One region of the Paenibacillus sp. RC334 genome, then DNA from elsewhere that is predicted to be linked to it. Evidence: riboswitches for the same ligand, from Rfam matches in the RefSeq annotation. Region 1 holds a riboswitch; each other region holds the start of a gene.

Region 1 (5,390 bases):
GTATTTGCACAGGCAAGCGCAAGATACCTGACCGGGATGGCTTTGATACCAGATTGGAAGAGGTTATGCGCATTGCCGTGGACGGACTGATCCATCGCTACCATATACAGACCAGCCAGCCGGCAAAAGCCTCAGACTTTATGATGCGCGAAGGGGTATGGGAAGGCGGAGAAAAGCTGGAGCCGGATGAAAAAGTGGGCAACGTACTGAAGCACGGTACGCTGTCGGTCGGGTTTATCGGGTTAGCCGAATGCATGAAGGCACTGTATGGCAAGCACCACGGAGAGGATGACGCTGTATACCGTGAAGCACAGCGAATCATAGCTTCTATGCGTGTCTACTGCGACCGTATGAGTGAATTGCATGATCTTAACATTACACTATTCGCTACGCCTGCCGAGGGTCTATCCGGCAAGTTCACGTTGCTGGATCAGCGTGATTTTGGAATTATTCCCGAGGTAAATGATCGAGAATACTACACGAACTCTTTCCACATTCCTGTGTATTACACGCTCCCGGCTGCCCGTAAAATCAGCCTCGAAGCCCCATTTCATAATCTGTGCAACGCTGGTGCGATTTCGTACATCGAGTTGGATGGTAATGCGCGGAATAACCCGGAGGCGTTTCTTAAAATTGTACAATACGCGCTCCATCAGAACATTGGGTACTTCTCCATCAATCATCCGGTAGACCGCTGCACGGAATGCGGCTACGAGGGCATTATCGGGACAAGCTGTCCCGAATGCGGTGCTGATGAAGAACATACGCATTTTCAGCGCTTGCGCCGGGTAACCGGATATCTGACAGGTGATTATACCGTTCGCTTCAACGCCGCGAAGCAGGCTGAGGTGCGTGACCGGGTGAAGCATCGGTGAATTTGTGCGGCTACATTCCGGAATCTCTGAACGAAGGGCATGGCCTGCGTACCGTCGTATTCATTAGCGGTTGCCGCCATGCCTGCCCCGGCTGCTTCAATCCCTCGTCATGGAGCTTCCGCGCAGGTGAACCGTTCACACTGGAGCGACAGCAGGAAGTCATCCGTGACATCGCAGATAATCCACTGCTAGACGGGTTAACCCTTTGCGGCGGAGACCCTTTTTTCTCGGCATCGGAATGCACGCAGTTTGTGCGCGACTTCCGCGCTGCCTGCCCTGACCGAACCGTGTGGGCCTATACGGGCTTTGACTATGAGGAGCTGCTTACGGATCAGGCCCGCCGGGAGCTGGCGCTGCTGTGCGATGTGATTGTGGACGGCCCTTTTGTAGAACAGCAAAAGGATCTGACCCTTCCCTTCCGGGGCAGCCGCAATCAACGACTGGTGGATGTGAAGGCCAGCATTCAGGCAGGATCTATAGTTACATTAGCCTAAGGCGATGTTATACTCGCATGAGATACTACACCCTAAGACAAATCCTTTCCTTATGGAGAGGGCTTGTCTTTTTTTGCATGTAGTTCATTTTAGATTTAAACAGAGTTTATATTGCGTATCCTGCAAGTTTCACTTATGATGGTGAACAAGTATACGAGTGCATAATTATTCGTCATACCATAATCGCATAGCTTGGAGATAGGTGTCTGTTCTATTCAGTACAGGCTTAAAAGGGAAGCTGGTGCAAGTCCGGCGCGGTCCCGCCACTGTAAACGGGGAATTTTCAGCTGTTGATACACCCACTGGTCCACAGACCGGGAAGGAGCGCTGAAAGTCATGATCCGTAAGTCAGGAGACCTGCCTATTTCAACAACATCGCAAGTACCTACGGGAGATAGGGAGGTGTTAAGAGCAGTCGCCGAATTTTCATTTTTTAAATAACGGAGGCATTCTTTCCCCTACTCATTTTTAACCCCGGGGAGGAATGTCTTTTTTTGTACGCAAAAATAAACTGGCTACCAGCCTGGGAGGAAAAGTACATGTCATTTACCGAATTGCCTGAGTTGTCCGGCTTGATCAGCAGTAACCTGGGATATCCGCGTATCGGAGGAAACCGGGAATGGAAGAAAGCACTGGAACGCTTCTGGAACGGCAGCATGGATGAAAGCGAATTGCATACCGAGATGAAACGATTGCGATTGGAGCATCTGAGCAAGCAGCGCGACAAGGGAATCGATCGAATTCCGGTCGGAGACTTTTCCTATTACGATCACATGCTTGATACATCCGTGATGTTCGGTCTGGTGCCGGAACGGTTCAACTACCGTCCCGATGGGCCTGTTCCTCTGTCCGTCTATTTCGGGATAGCCCGTGGACAAAAGGGTGCCACCGCCAGTGAAATGACCAAATGGTTGAATACCAATTACCACTACATCGTACCGGAATTGGCAAATGCAACTCCGGTGTTCACCGAGAATAAGCCGTTGCAGGCTTATCGTGAAGCGAAACAGGAACTAGGTATTGAAGGTAAACCCGTCATTATCGGTCCTTATTCGTTCGTTGCTCTGTCCAAAGGCTATGACCGTAAGGATTTGGCCGCGATCATACGAAGCTTCCTGCCACTGTACGCCCGCGTCCTGTCTGAGCTGGCTGCGGAAGGCGTTCAGTGGGTGCAGGTAGATGAGCCTGTCTTGACCACCTCATTCCCGACAGAGGATTTGGACATTATTCAGGAGGCCTATGAGGCTCTGGCCCAAGCTGCTCCATCCTTAAATATCGTGCTGCAAACCTACTTTGGCAGTCTGGATCATTATGAGCGCCTGTCTACGCTCCCGGTACAGGGAATAGGTCTTGATTTTGTGCATGATGATGGCGAAAACCTGGAACATGTGCTACGACATGGCTTCCCCGCAGGGAAAACGCTGGCCGCTGGTGTTATTGACGGGCGCAATATATGGCGTTCCGATCTGAACACCGTAGCTGCGCTGCTTGGACAACTGGCAGAGCAAACCACCGCTGCACAGCTCATCGTGCAGCCATCATGCAGTCTGCTGCATGTGCCAGTCAGTCTGGAAGCAGAGCACAAGCTGGACCGAGAGCTGGTGCAAGCGCTGGCCTTTGCCGATGAAAAGCTGGAAGAAATCGCAGCTTTGACCGCTGCGCTTGGCAAACGCGAACCCTCGGCAATTGCCAAGCTTGAGCAGAGTGCGGACGCGGTAACCCGCTTCAACAGCTCGGCGGCACGAGTACAGACCGCTACCGATATGGCGGATCTACTGGCGAAAGAGCCGCAGTCACGCAGCGTTCCCTTCGCTGAGCGTCGTGTGATCCAGCAGGACAAGCTGAATCTGCCTCCACTGCCTACGACGACGATTGGCAGCTTCCCGCAAACCGCAGAGGTTCGCAAAGCCCGTCTGCACTATCGCAAAGGGGAATGGTCTGCCGAGCAGTATCGGACGTTCATTCAGCAGCAAATCAAGGAATGGATTGATATCCAGGAGGACATTGGCATTGATGTGCTCGTACACGGGGAATTTGAGCGGACAGACATGGTTGAATTTTTTGGCGAAAAGCTGAAAGGCTTTGCCTTTACACAAAACGGGTGGGTGCAGTCCTACGGCTCCCGGTGTGTTAAACCGCCGATTATATACGGAGACGTGTCGTTCGATCAACCCATGACCGTGGAAGAAACGGCCTTCGCCCAATCGTTGACCTCCAAGCCAGTCAAAGGAATGCTGACAGGTCCGGTAACGATTTTGAACTGGTCCTTCGAACGTAATGATATTCCTCGCAGTCAGGTTGCTTTACAGTTAGCACTGGCCCTGCGTGCAGAGGTAGAAGCACTGGAAAAAGCGGGGATTGGCATGATTCAGGTCGATGAACCCGCGATCCGTGAAGGGCTTCCACTGAAAAAAGAACAGCAGCAAGCCTATCTGGCGTGGGCGGTTCAAGCCTTCCTTGTTACAACAGCAACCGTTGAACCCGCCACCCAAATCCATACGCATATGTGCTATTCCGAATTTCAGGATATGATCCAATCCATCTCCGATATGGATGCCGACGTCATTTCTATTGAAACCTCGCGTAGCCACGGAGAACTGATTGTCAGCTTTGAGGATCAGGTGTATGACAAAGGCATCGGTCTGGGCGTATATGATATCCATAGCCCGCGCATTCCCGATGTGTCAGAAATGCTGAGTATGATACAGCGTGCCCTGCGCGTACTGCCTTCTGATTTATTTTGGGTCAATCCAGACTGTGGCCTGAAAACCCGCACCAAGGATGAATCCGTCGCCGCATTACAGCAAATGGTGCTGGCTGCTCAAGCAGCCAGAGATTCGTTGGCTGTATCCAGCTAATTTCTATAACCCTCCCCTTCCCGGCCCTCTTTTTTCCTAAACGCCGGAAGGGGATTCTATTCCAAATCATATAATGTGTATGCCCCTTGAATATGCTCGGGTGTTCCCTGCTTCATATGTACACCCAAGCCATGCTCTCTATCCCAGGAACAGCTAAAATTCAAATACAGCTCATCCTCTTCCGCTGAGTCTGGAATCAATATAGACACCAGCTGTAACCGTTTCAGCAGTTGTTCCGAGCGTTCCACATAAGGCGCATATTCATCCGGGTCTTCTCCCCATGAGGTATAAGCGCTCCGGTACTTTTCCACTACATCTGCATAGTAATGGTGTATCGCTTCCAGCACACGAGGATGAATGTCTGACCCATGTGCCATATATTGCTCCCATGTCTTTTTTTGCTCCTGCTTAGGCTCTCTTACGGCCTGTGCTTCTTCCTCGGAATCGGCGGACACAATAAACTCTATCTCTACCTCCGAGTCCTGTCCGTAAAAATGGAGTTGTACCGTGCCCCGAAGCACGACTTCCTCTGATACTTCCCAAGTCTCATCATCCTGATCCAGCTCCATATACCAGCGTTCCCAATTCATCCTTTACCCCATCCTTTTCATAAGAAATGATCTTTATCTCTATGGACCCTTTTATTTGAGCATTTTGCAACAATCCCAAGAGCGATTTCAAATCAGCAATATATAGATCGGAACGGTTTAGTTCGTCTATCTATTGTACTTTCGAGCGTTGGGAATCGAATGATGCAACATGCTGATTTTACAATTTAACATCCTTAAGAATGAAATTAAAGCAGTTCCTTTTCCGCAAATTCCTCCAAGATTCGGCGTTTTTCTAAATAGAACTACTTTTTTCAGCAGCATTCGCTATCTCATTGACTCTAAAAGCGAAAGAAAACTCCTAAAATGAGCCCGCAGATTTATTTTTAAAATTTTAGTACCTTGCATTAAACAGTACATGATGTTAAATTATACCTGACTACTGATTTATGATTAGTACCTGAAATCTCTTATGTTCAAGCACACATTTCTCCCCCATACTCCAAACGACACCCATGAAGCAATGATAACATCCAGGAAGGGAGCACCGCTCATGAATGTGAACATCCAATTCAAAAAAGGGGTGCTGGAACTGTGCGTTCTTGTTTTAATTGG
Region 2 (5,390 bases), 260 kb from region 1:
TCCTCCTGACAGGCTTTTTGAACAAGGGTGCGAATATACCGAACATACCCGGCCCACCGTACCGCAATAATGGCTAAGGTCATGTTTACAAAGCCCGGACCCAAGATACCCACAATCGCCACCGTCAAAATAATATCGGGAAAAGCAAGCACTCCGTCAATCACCCGCATGACTAGCTGATCCACACGCCCGCGCACATAGCCAATGAGCAAGCCTATCGGCAAACTGATGCAGAGCGTGGCTGCTGTAATCGCACAGGCAATCAGTACGCTTGTCCGAATGCCGTAAATCAGCCGTGACAGTACATCCCGACCCAGATGATCCGTACCAAATGGATATTTCCGACTAGGTGGTGCCAAACGGTTCAGAAGGTCCACATCAAGAGGATCGTGAGGAGCAACCCATGGAGCCAGTACCCCGAGCAGCACGATCAGGCCCAGCAGCACTCCTCCTGTCAGTAAGCTCCCTTTGAAGGACAGCCGCATGTTTTTCATTTTCAACTTCCTCCCCTAACGCAAACGCAACCTTGGATCTACAGCCGCCTGGACCACATCTACCAAACACTGAACACCTACGATTAAAAATGCAGCAAAAATAACATACCCCTGAATCACTGGATAATCCCGCTGCGTAATCGCATCTATAAAATACTTGCCTAAACCCGGCCATGAAAAAATCGTCTCTACGATGACATTGCCCGCCAGCATAAATGACAGATTCGTGCCTAACAGCGTGATGATCGGCAAAATCGCATGCTTGAATATCTCAAAAAACAGAATATGCGTGCGGGAAAAGCCTCTGGCCTTCGCCGCCTTCACAAAATTCCGGTCACCCAGCTCCAGCATTTGGGCACGCAGCACACGGGCTTGCACAGCCCCCAAACCTGCCCCAAGGGTCAGCGCTGGCAGTACCAAATGAGTCCAATCTTCCCGACCCATGGACGGGAGCCAGCCCAAACGGACGGAGAACAGGTAAATCAGCAGAAAGCCAAGCCAAAAAGAGGGGATGGACGATCCGAGCAGTGCAAACAGCCTTCCCAGACGATCCAGCCAACCGCTGGATTTTACCGAGGCAGCCAGCCCCATCCCAAGAGTCAGCAACGTCATGACGGCAAAGCCCGCCGAGGCCAGCTCCACGGTAGCAGGCAGTCTGTTCCACAGCTCGGTTAGCACCGACTCCTTGGATACATAGGAGGTGCCCCAGTGCCCTGTGAACACATCCCGCAGCCAGTTTACATACTGAATATGAAGCGACTCGCTCAAGCCCAGCTCCTTCCGCAGCGCCGTCAACGCCTCCTCAGAGGCAGGCACATTATGCGCGGTGAGCAGAATGGTAGCAGGGTCGCCGGGAGCCAGCCTCATCAGCACAAACGTCAGCGTGGATACAACGAACACAATGATGACCAGTTGCGCCATACGTTCCAGAATAAAACGAATCATAGGGTATGCAGTCCGTTATTCCGCAATATCGGATTGCGCCGTAATGTAGTAATACTCAATCGGATGCGGTGTAAAGCCCTCAACCCCTTTTTTCACCCCAAATACATTATCAGGGTGAACAATAAACGACTGCGGCAAATCGGTATTAATGATATCCAGCGCTTGCAATGTCACGGCATTACGCTGTGCTGTATCCTTCGCCAGCTTCAAGCTGCCAAGAAGGTTCTCCAGCGGTTTGGAACCATAACGGCTTACATTGGCCTCGCTTTTAGAGGAATAAAACATGTCCATAAAATATTGCGGCTCCCCCGTATGGGCAGTCAGCATACTGTACATGGCAAAATCCCAATCGTTTTTGGTTAGCGCCTCGTCGATATTTTCCACCTTGCGGATCTTCACCTGGATGCCCTCTTTCAGCAGTTGGCTCTGAATCACCTCAGCCATGACTGAAAGCTCTGGACGCTGAGGGAAGGTCAGCAACGTAACCTCGAACGGCTTGCCTTGCTTGGTCCATGTACCTTGGGCATCCTTTTGCCAACCATCCTTCGTCAACAACTGCTCCGCCGTTCCGTCCAGCGCTTTACGTTCCACCTTGCCGAAGAAGAGAATGCTCGGGAATGGGCTGCTTGCCTCCGTACCATAGCCTCTCATGATCGCACTCACAATGGATGCACGTGGTATCAGGCTGTCCACTACTTTGCGGTTCGCGGCATCCTTGAACACAGGCGACTCCATGTTATACACGATCATATGAGTGCGCAAAGAGGGAGCCGACAGCACTTGCAGCTTATCGTTCTTTTTTAATACCTCCGCGTTATCCACCGGAATATCAGTCGCTACATCTACTTCGCCAGATTGCAGCGCCAACAGGCGTGAATTGCCGTCCGTAATGAACTTCATCGTTGCTTCAGCCAGCCGTGCCTTCTCGCCCCAATATTCGTCATAACGCTCTACGACCAATGACTGATCCTTGTTGAACGCTTTAATTTTAAAAGCACCTGTCATCGCAGGGTAGCTCTGCTCATCCTTCATAGACGCTACATCCAGCACAATCGTCGATGGATCAGCCAGATTGGACACCAGCGCTGAATTGGGCTGGTTTGTCGTGATTTTCAACGACAGCCGCCCAGTTACATCAATCGACTTTACGTCTAGCAAATCCTTTGCCAAATGGCTTTTCTCGATGGAGCGCAGCAGGGAAGCCTTCACACTTTCCGCGTCCATACTCTTTCCGTCATGAAAAGTGACCTTATCCTGCAAGCTGAACGTCCAAACTGTGGGACTGTCCTGCTTCCATTCCTTGGCCAGCCAAGCCACTGGTTCCAGCTTTTCATTCAAACGGACAAGTGTCTCACCTGCGCCGGACCGCATGACATCCCAGCTATTGTCTCCGTGCGGGTCAACGCCCGACGGTTTCCACGTATACGCCATCACCAGTTTCTTATCTGCTGTAGCCTGTTGTGTGGATGTGTTCTCGCCCTTGCTGGGGCTATCCGCCGTCTTATTAGTTGTCGAGCATCCCGAAAGAGCCATAACTGCCAGCAGTAGCATCACCCCTGTACATATAAACCATGAACGCTTTTTACGATTGCTTATCATTCTATTGACTCCCCTCATCTTGTAATCTCATACATACCTAACGCGAAAAAAGCATCCCCGACCGCTTAATCAGCAGTCAGAAATGCTTTCATTATAAAATGCCTAAGCTCACCCTCTTCACCCTCTAAAAACAAGGGGGATCGGATCGGTTTCAGACATTCCCGTATGCAGCACGCCTAACCACCTCCCCAGCATCCCGTGAGTCTGACAGTGATGTTAAAACAGGCAGGTCTCCTGACTTCAGGCTTATCTCTCAGGCCTTCCCGGTTCTTCACAGTTCCAGTGGCTGTTCCGAAAGCTACAGCAATTCCCTGCTGATGCCTGTATACAGTGGCGGGTCCGTGTCGGAATCTACCGAACTTCCCTTTTAAGTGAACACGCACAACAGCCATCTACATGATTTCAGCGAAACCCTGTAGGTGGAAAGTCCGGTTCACACCTGTTTTCTTCCTTTATTCCTCTATATTACGAATTAGGACTATCTTATTTTGTTGTTACAGGCCTGTCAACAAATGTCGCATAATAATTTAAATTTTAATGATACAGCGAGAAACAAGGCTGTGGCTTTGCGTTGCGTGTACGCAATGGACGTGATAAAATTAGGTATAGAGATAACCACCGTGTCCGTATACTAAAAAGAGTCTTCGCCGCTACCAACGGCAAAGACTCTTAGGACTTGAAAGGCTGTGGATCACCACGGCGCGCTAAATGCTTAGCTAAACCCACCGTTAGGCGCCTAACCTAATTACGCGGTGGGTTTTCGCTTGTTCCGAAATTTCCGACGTAGCCAGCGATAAAGTTTACGAATACTAAACACCAGGCTTAGTAACGTAACCATCCAACGCAACACATCGTAGCACGACACAAGGTTGACCATCGGCTTCACCCCCTTTCGGGAAGCTGCGCCGTGGTCTGAAAACATCCACCACTATTCAAAATCCATAAGGTAGATTATACCATGACCTCGCCTACCACTCTAGCAAATTCTTCTAATAGAATCTCAAACCCCGATCTTCATACAGGAAGAGGGTTTTATCAATAACTCTATGCCAAAAAGCCGGAAAAAGAGGCTTACGTCCTCTCTCCGGCTGTCCTTACCTATTACTAATCATCAAACCTTCTGCGGAACCTCCGCCACCGTCACACCTTTGACCGCTTCGCCTTGTTTTTTCGTTAAAACGATATTCAAGACAATCGCTGCGATCGAACCGGATACGATACCGTTTTGCAGCAGCATTTTGGCAAAGCTCGGCAGTTGGTCGAACATTTGGGGCAGCACGGCAGAGCCGAGGCCCACCGCAATGCTACATGCCGCGATCAGCAGATTGCTTTCCTTCCTCAAGTCCACTTCTGACAAAATAGACATGCCCGACGCAGCAACCGAACCGAACATGACGATCATCGCCCCTCCCAGCACAGCATTAGGAATCACTGTCGTTAAGGCAGCCAGTTTGGGCAACAGACCAAGAACAACCATAATACCACCCGCAGCAAAAATAACGTTCCGCGACTTGACACGTGTTAATGAGATCAGACCTACATTTTGCGAGAATGCCGTGTAAGGAAACGCATTGAAAATACCCCCGAGCATAATCGCAAGTCCCTCAGAGCGCAGCCCATTGACGATTTGCTTCTGCTCTACCTTCTGGTCAATCGCCTTGCCCACTGCCAAATAAACGCCCGTAGACTCGACCATGCTGACAATATTAACGATAATCATTGTACATACTGCCATAATGCTAAACTCAGGCTTACCAAAATAAAACGGCTGTGCAACACTCACCCAAGACGCTTGCGCCACTGGAGCAAAATGTACCATCCCCATCGCATAAGCGACCACGGTACCCGCAAATAGACCGATGAGCACAGAAATCGAGCGCAAAAAGCCCTTGGCCAACCGATTCACAAGTAAAATAACCAGTAAAGTAACTAACGCCAGCAGCAAATTACGCGGCTGTCCAAAATCCGCGCTGCCCTGGCCCCCTGCTACGTTATTCATCGCCACCGGAATGAGGGACAGGCCGATAATCGTAACCACCGAGCCCGTAACCACCGTCGGGAAAAAGCGTAGCAGCTTGCCATACAACGGTGCCGCGAGCACCACGAATATACCGGATAAAATAATGGCTCCGTACGCGGTCGCCAAATTCGAGGTCGACGCAATCGCGATAATCGGACCCACCGCCGTAAACGTACAGCCCAGAATGACAGGCAATCTACTGCCGAAAAACCGTGTGCCCATAATCTGCAACAACGTGGCAATCCCACAGGTGAACAGATCCGCAGCTACCAGATAGGCCATTTGGGCTGGCGTCAGGTGCAATGCTCCCCCTACAATCAGAGGTACGGCAA
Region 3 (5,390 bases), 2.0 Mb from region 1:
GCTGGGGATGATCGTCGGGCGGGATACGCAGCGGCTTGATGAGCCTGAGATTGCGCGCGGTACCGTCGAAACGGTGGCTGAAAACATCGTGGACGCAATTATTTCCCCGCTTTTTTATGCCCTGATCGGGGGAGCACCATTAGCTCTGGCTTATCGTGCTGTGAATACCCTCGATTCCATGGTTGGCTACAAAAATGAAAAGTATCTGCATTTGGGCTGGGCCTCGGCACGTCTGGATGATGTGGCTAATTACATTCCGGCACGCCTGACAGTGGGTATGCTGGTAGTAGCGGCGTGGGTTTATGGGCATGATGCTGGACGTAGCTGGCGTATGGTAAGGCGAGATGCGCGGCTGCATCCCAGTCCGAACAGTGGCTTTCCAGAATCAGCAGTTGCGGGTGCGTTGGGAATTCGTCTCGGGGGCTATAATGTATATCATGGCGTGCGCTCTTTCCGTGCATATATGGGAGAACTGGTGCGACCGATGGAGCCGGAGGATATCCGACATACGATTCGGCTGATGTTTGCCGTGTCCAGTATGTTCGTGGGATTGTGTCTGTTCGTGTCCGCCGGATGCTATGCACTGGGGTGGACGCAGTGATGAAGCGTGACGCACCGAACACCGGCAATAGAGCAGGAAGTGACATGACCTTGAAGCATTATTTTACAGAACACCCGCAATGGGATTTGGAGCTTGTGCTGGTACGTCACGGCACAACCTTATGGAACAGGGAACGTCGATACCTGGGGCACTCCGATCTGGGCTTGCTACCGGGAGCAGAGCAGGAATTAGAGTCTTTGCGGGAAAAATTACAGAGACATTCCTTTGCCCGAATCTATTGTAGTGACTTGATACGTTGTCGTCAGACCTTGCAGATCATTTTGCCAGAATCGGAACTGAAACCAGATAATATGTCTGCTTGGTCTGCCACCATGGAACCACGTCTGAGAGAGCTTCATTTTGGGGAATGGGATGGAAAAACGTATGATATGCTCAAGGATGTGGCGTTGTACCGCGCGTGGATTGATGAGCCGCAACGGGTTACGCCGCCGGGTGGAGAGTCCTGGAAAGACTTTGTGAACCGCCTGGGTGAATTTCTATACTCTTTGTATGAGTGGCGTAAAATGATGGAGATTCAGAAAACAGGTTTGTCTGATGCTCCACCTTCTGTTCTGGTCGTCACGCATGGTGGAGTGATTCGTCAGTTGGCTTGTATGCTGGTACCGGGTCATGATTTTTGGAGCCTGAATCCGAAGCCGGGAGCGGCAATTACGATTCGGTTGAGTTTGGCACAAAAGCCATTTGCAGATTTAACCGCCACCCGTTCTACAGAATCACATCCAGATTTGGCTACAGGGCATAAGTTCACCGGATGGCTGGTGGAGCAGGCATGATGTTTATAGCTCTGGCTCCGCATTTGCTACTCCCGAATAACCTGGATGAACTGACTACGCTATACTTCTCATGATCACAGACATAGGGCAGGTAAACAGGCGGTTTGGGTTGTAAGCCAGTCTTTTTTAACCTATAATCATCAAGTAAAAGAACGGCTTGACCAACACTACATCAAATATCCAGCAGACGAGGTCGGTGCAGCGGGATGAAACCCTCGGGTTCTTTCCGGTGCGCTGTTAAAAGGGAAGCCGGTTTGAATCCGGCGCGGTCCCGCCACTGTAAATGGAAAAATGCCAGCCCGCTCTGCTTTATGTGCCATAAAGCATATGAAGGAGCAACAGGCTGTCGCATGTTTCTGTAAGTCAGGATACCTGCCCGTCCGCCTGTCACCATAGTCCTTCGAGGAAAGGATGACGTGTTCGCAGTGACTGTCCATGCGGAAGAAACTGCCGCCTGCGTACGATCTGCGCTAACGTGACCCCTGTGTCCTTATCTGAGGATGCAGGGGTTTTTTGAAAGGAAAAGAAGGCTGGATTTAGCAGATATCGGATGATGTTCAAGTGACGCTCTTAAAAGAATTTATATGGAGGGGTGTAAATTATGGCAGGGAATAAAATAAAGGTCTGGACTACAGGCTTATTGGCTCTGGTCTTGGCGGTTGTGCTGAGTGCATGTGGAGCTAACGGAAAGAACGCTGAAAATAAAGGGGATCAAGCTTCACAGCAACCGGGGCAGACGGCAACCGCTCAGGAGCCTCCGGGCAAAACGGTCTACCCGCTGACCATTAAGGATGCGACCGGGCAGGAGTTTACGTTCAAAAAAGCGCCGGACAAAATCGTTTCCGTCTCCCCGGCTGAAACCGAGGCGCTGTTCGCCATCGGACTGGATAAGGAAATTGTCGGTGTATCGGACTATTCGGATTACCCGGAAGCGGCTACAAAGAAGCCCAAAGTGGGCGGTATTATGAAGCCGAATGAAGAGGCGATCATTGCTGCGAATCCGGAAGTCGTTTTTGCAGGGATATCACTCAGTGAGCAGGCGACAACCAAGCTGCGTGACATGGGAATTATGATTTTTAAAACCGAGCCGAAAACGGTTGAAGATGTCATGGCTAATATCGAACTATATGGGAAAATTACCGATCATCAGAAAGAAGCGAGAGCGGTAACCGACAAGATGAGAGCCGATGTAGCGGAAGTGAAAAACGGTGTTAAAAATATCGGTAAAGGGCAAAAGCTGAGAGTCTACGTCGAATTTTCACCCGGCTGGACGGTCGGCAAGGGCGAGTTTATGGACGAGCTGATTTCTTTGGCGGGCGGCGAAAATGTGGCTGCAACACAAAAGGGCTGGTATCAGATCAGTGAGGAAAATATTATTGCGGCCAATCCGGACGTCATTTTATACAGCAAAAATGTCAAGGACGACAAAACAGGCCAGACACTGGGCGATATCATCAAAGCCCGTAGTGGATGGGATCAAATATCGGCTGTTCGTCTCAACCGGGTGTTTGCCGTGGATGATAATCTGATCAGTCGGCCGGGTCCGCGTGTAACGGAAGGTCTCAAGGAAGTGGCCAAGGGCGTGTATCCTGAAATTTTCAAATGAATCGTAGACTGATTGGCTTTGGAGGGGCAGGTCTTGCTTTATTGCTGCTGACGCTGCTGCTCTGTCTCGGCATCGGTTCAGCCAAGCTTCCCGTCAGCCAAATCACGGGTATTCTGGTCAACCATCTGCCGTGGTTAGGTGAGACGGTTACACCGGATTGGAATACATCCACAGAGCAGATTATTTTGAAGGTCAGACTGCCGCGTGTGTTACTGGGTATGCTGGTAGGCGCAGCGCTTGCGCTGGCGGGAGCCGGATTTCAGGGTGTGCTGCGCAATCCGCTGGCTGATCCTTACACGTTGGGGGTATCCTCGGGGGCTTCGGTAGGGGCAGCGGTACTGATTTATTGGGGGCTTCAATTTTCATTTGTAGGCGTATGGACACTGCCGCTGGTGGCGTTTACGACCGGAATGCTGACGTTGTGGATGGTGCTGACGCTGGCGAGGGAAGGCGGCAAAATTCCGACGCAAAGTCTCATTTTATCGGGCGTGGTGATGCAATCTTTTCTGGGTGCGGTCGTTTCCTTTCTGACAGCCATGTCCAGGGAGACGGTCAATGAAATATTGTACTGGACAATGGGAAGCCTCAGTCTGCGCGGCTGGTCGTATACAGGCATTCTTTTACCTTATGTGGTCATTGGGCTGGTGTTTCTGTGGAACCGGGCACGAGTGCTGAACATTCTGGCCTTGGGTGAACGTCAGGCGGCTCATATGGGGGTTAATGTAGATGCAACGAAGTTATCTGTTCTGATCATATCCACGCTGCTGACAGCCGCGGCTGTCTCGGTATGCGGAGTGATTGGCTTTGTGGGACTCGTTGTACCGCATATTATCCGTCTGGTGACGGGCCCCGACTATCGGATGATTGTTCCGTTATCCGCGCTGGGCGGGGCTATTTTTATGGCATGGGCCGATACTGCGGCGCGTACATTGCTGGCTCCGACGGAAATTCCTCTTGGTGTCATGACGGCCTTTGTCGGTGCACCGTTCTTCGCATATCTCCTGTACCGGAACAAGAAGCTGCGCAGGGGGGATTGCTGTGAAAGAAGCAAATGGACCACAGGAGACGCGAGTCCGGGCGCTGGAGATTGCCAGTCTGACTCGTGATTTCGGGGAATTCCATGCGTTGAAAAATATAAGCTGGAGCGTAGACGAAGGAGATTGGTGGGGCATCATCGGTCCGAACGGCAGTGGAAAGTCGACGTTGCTGCATCTGCTTTCCGGTGTGGATCACCCGACTTCGGGCAACGTTCTTATATATGGAAAAAAGGTCAGCAGCTATGGCAGAAAAGAGCTTTCCCGTTTTGTGGCTGTACTCCAGCAGGAAGGGCTTCCTCCAGTGGGCTACACGGTAAGGGAAGTTGTGGAAATGGGACGCTTTCCCCATCAGGACTGGTTTGGTAGAGAAAAGGTGGATAAGGAAAAAGGGATGGACCCGGGAATCATCACGGATCGCGTGCTGGAGAGGCTGGGTCTTACTATTTTGGCGGACAGGCCGTTAGACCAATTGAGCGGGGGACAGCGGCAGCGTGTGGCTTTGGCGAAGGTGATGGTGCAGGAGCCGCAGATTTTGCTGCTGGATGAGCCTACAACCTATTTGGATCTGCGCTATCAGCTTGAATTTATGGAGCTGCTGGCGGAATGGCGCCGGGAAACAGGTGTGACGATTATATCTGTTCTGCATGATCTCAATTTGACTGCCCAGTTTTGTGATGATTTGCTTGTGCTCAAGGACGGGATGGTTGAAGGGTTAGGAGCTTCGTCAGAGCTGCTAACAGAGGAACGTATTCGCCATGTGTACGGTGTTGAGCCTGTGATGCTGCCTCACCCGGATAGTGGTGTGCCGCAGCTTTTACTGCGAAGACGTGCAAGGGATGTATCTGGTCAGGGTGAACGACTTGAGTAGCTTGCTTGAGTCAAGTGCTGAAGCAACAGAATTTACGATGAGATCGCTAAACACATATATACGGAGCAGGGAGTGGAAGGCATGAACGAAAAATTACGGCAGTTAATAGACAGCATTGCACAGCCGGATGGGGCGACAGCCTTGGCGGCTTCGGAGCATCTGGATCAATTAACGAAGCCACCGGGAAGTCTTGGAAAGCTGGAAAGTCTGGCTATACAGTTAGCAGGCATTACGGGGGTGGACAAGCCTGAGTTTGACCGTAAAACCGTTATGGTGATGGCTGCGGATCATGGTGTGTGTGAAGAGGGGGTCAGCGCCTTCCCGGCTGAGGTTACACAGCAAATGCTGTATAACATGCTGTCCGGCGGCGCGGCAATTAACGTGCTGGCACGTCATGCAGGAGCAGATGTCAAGGTGCTAGACGTGGGTGTGAACGCAGATGTCGCTCATGCGGATCTGGTGAACCGCAAGGTGCGTATGGGTA

The links. A riboswitch is a leader RNA that binds a small molecule or an ion and turns the genes downstream of it on or off. The one in region 1 is predicted to bind cobalamin.
Region 2: it holds a riboswitch for cobalamin, as region 1 does, so the genes downstream of both, QMK20_RS25875 (ABC transporter substrate-binding protein) here and metE (5-methyltetrahydropteroyltriglutamate--homocysteine S-methyltransferase) in region 1, are expected to answer to the same signal.
Region 3: it holds a riboswitch for cobalamin, as region 1 does, so the genes downstream of both, QMK20_RS06745 (ABC transporter substrate-binding protein) here and metE (5-methyltetrahydropteroyltriglutamate--homocysteine S-methyltransferase) in region 1, are expected to answer to the same signal.

Annotation. Positions count from the first base shown of each region.
Region 1 covers NZ_CP125370.1:5,391,173-5,396,562, forward strand. The annotation lists gene QMK20_RS24745 (anaerobic ribonucleoside triphosphate reductase) at 1-875, shown strand, start outside; gene nrdG (anaerobic ribonucleoside-triphosphate reductase activating protein) at 872-1,369, shown strand; cobalamin riboswitch at 1,553-1,748, shown strand; gene metE (5-methyltetrahydropteroyltriglutamate--homocysteine S-methyltransferase) at 1,909-4,227, shown strand; gene QMK20_RS24760 (DUF6985 domain-containing protein) at 4,284-4,817, opposite strand; gene QMK20_RS24765 (PadR family transcriptional regulator) at 5,329-5,390, shown strand, end outside.
Region 2 covers NZ_CP125370.1:5,646,503-5,651,892, forward strand. The annotation lists gene nikC (nickel transporter permease) at 1-494, opposite strand, end outside; gene nikB (nickel ABC transporter permease) at 510-1,439, opposite strand; gene QMK20_RS25875 (ABC transporter substrate-binding protein) at 1,455-3,038, opposite strand; cobalamin riboswitch at 3,246-3,443, opposite strand; gene QMK20_RS25880 (nucleobase:cation symporter-2 family protein) at 4,150-5,390, opposite strand, start outside.
Region 3 covers NZ_CP125370.1:1,418,328-1,423,717, forward strand. The annotation lists gene cbiB (adenosylcobinamide-phosphate synthase CbiB) at 1-601, shown strand, start outside; gene QMK20_RS06740 (histidine phosphatase family protein) at 646-1,395, shown strand; cobalamin riboswitch at 1,596-1,789, shown strand; gene QMK20_RS06745 (ABC transporter substrate-binding protein) at 1,997-3,001, shown strand; partial or broken gene QMK20_RS06750 (FecCD family ABC transporter permease) at 2,998-4,035, shown strand; gene QMK20_RS06755 (ABC transporter ATP-binding protein) at 4,040-4,906, shown strand; gene cobT (nicotinate-nucleotide--dimethylbenzimidazole phosphoribosyltransferase) at 4,988-5,390, shown strand, end outside.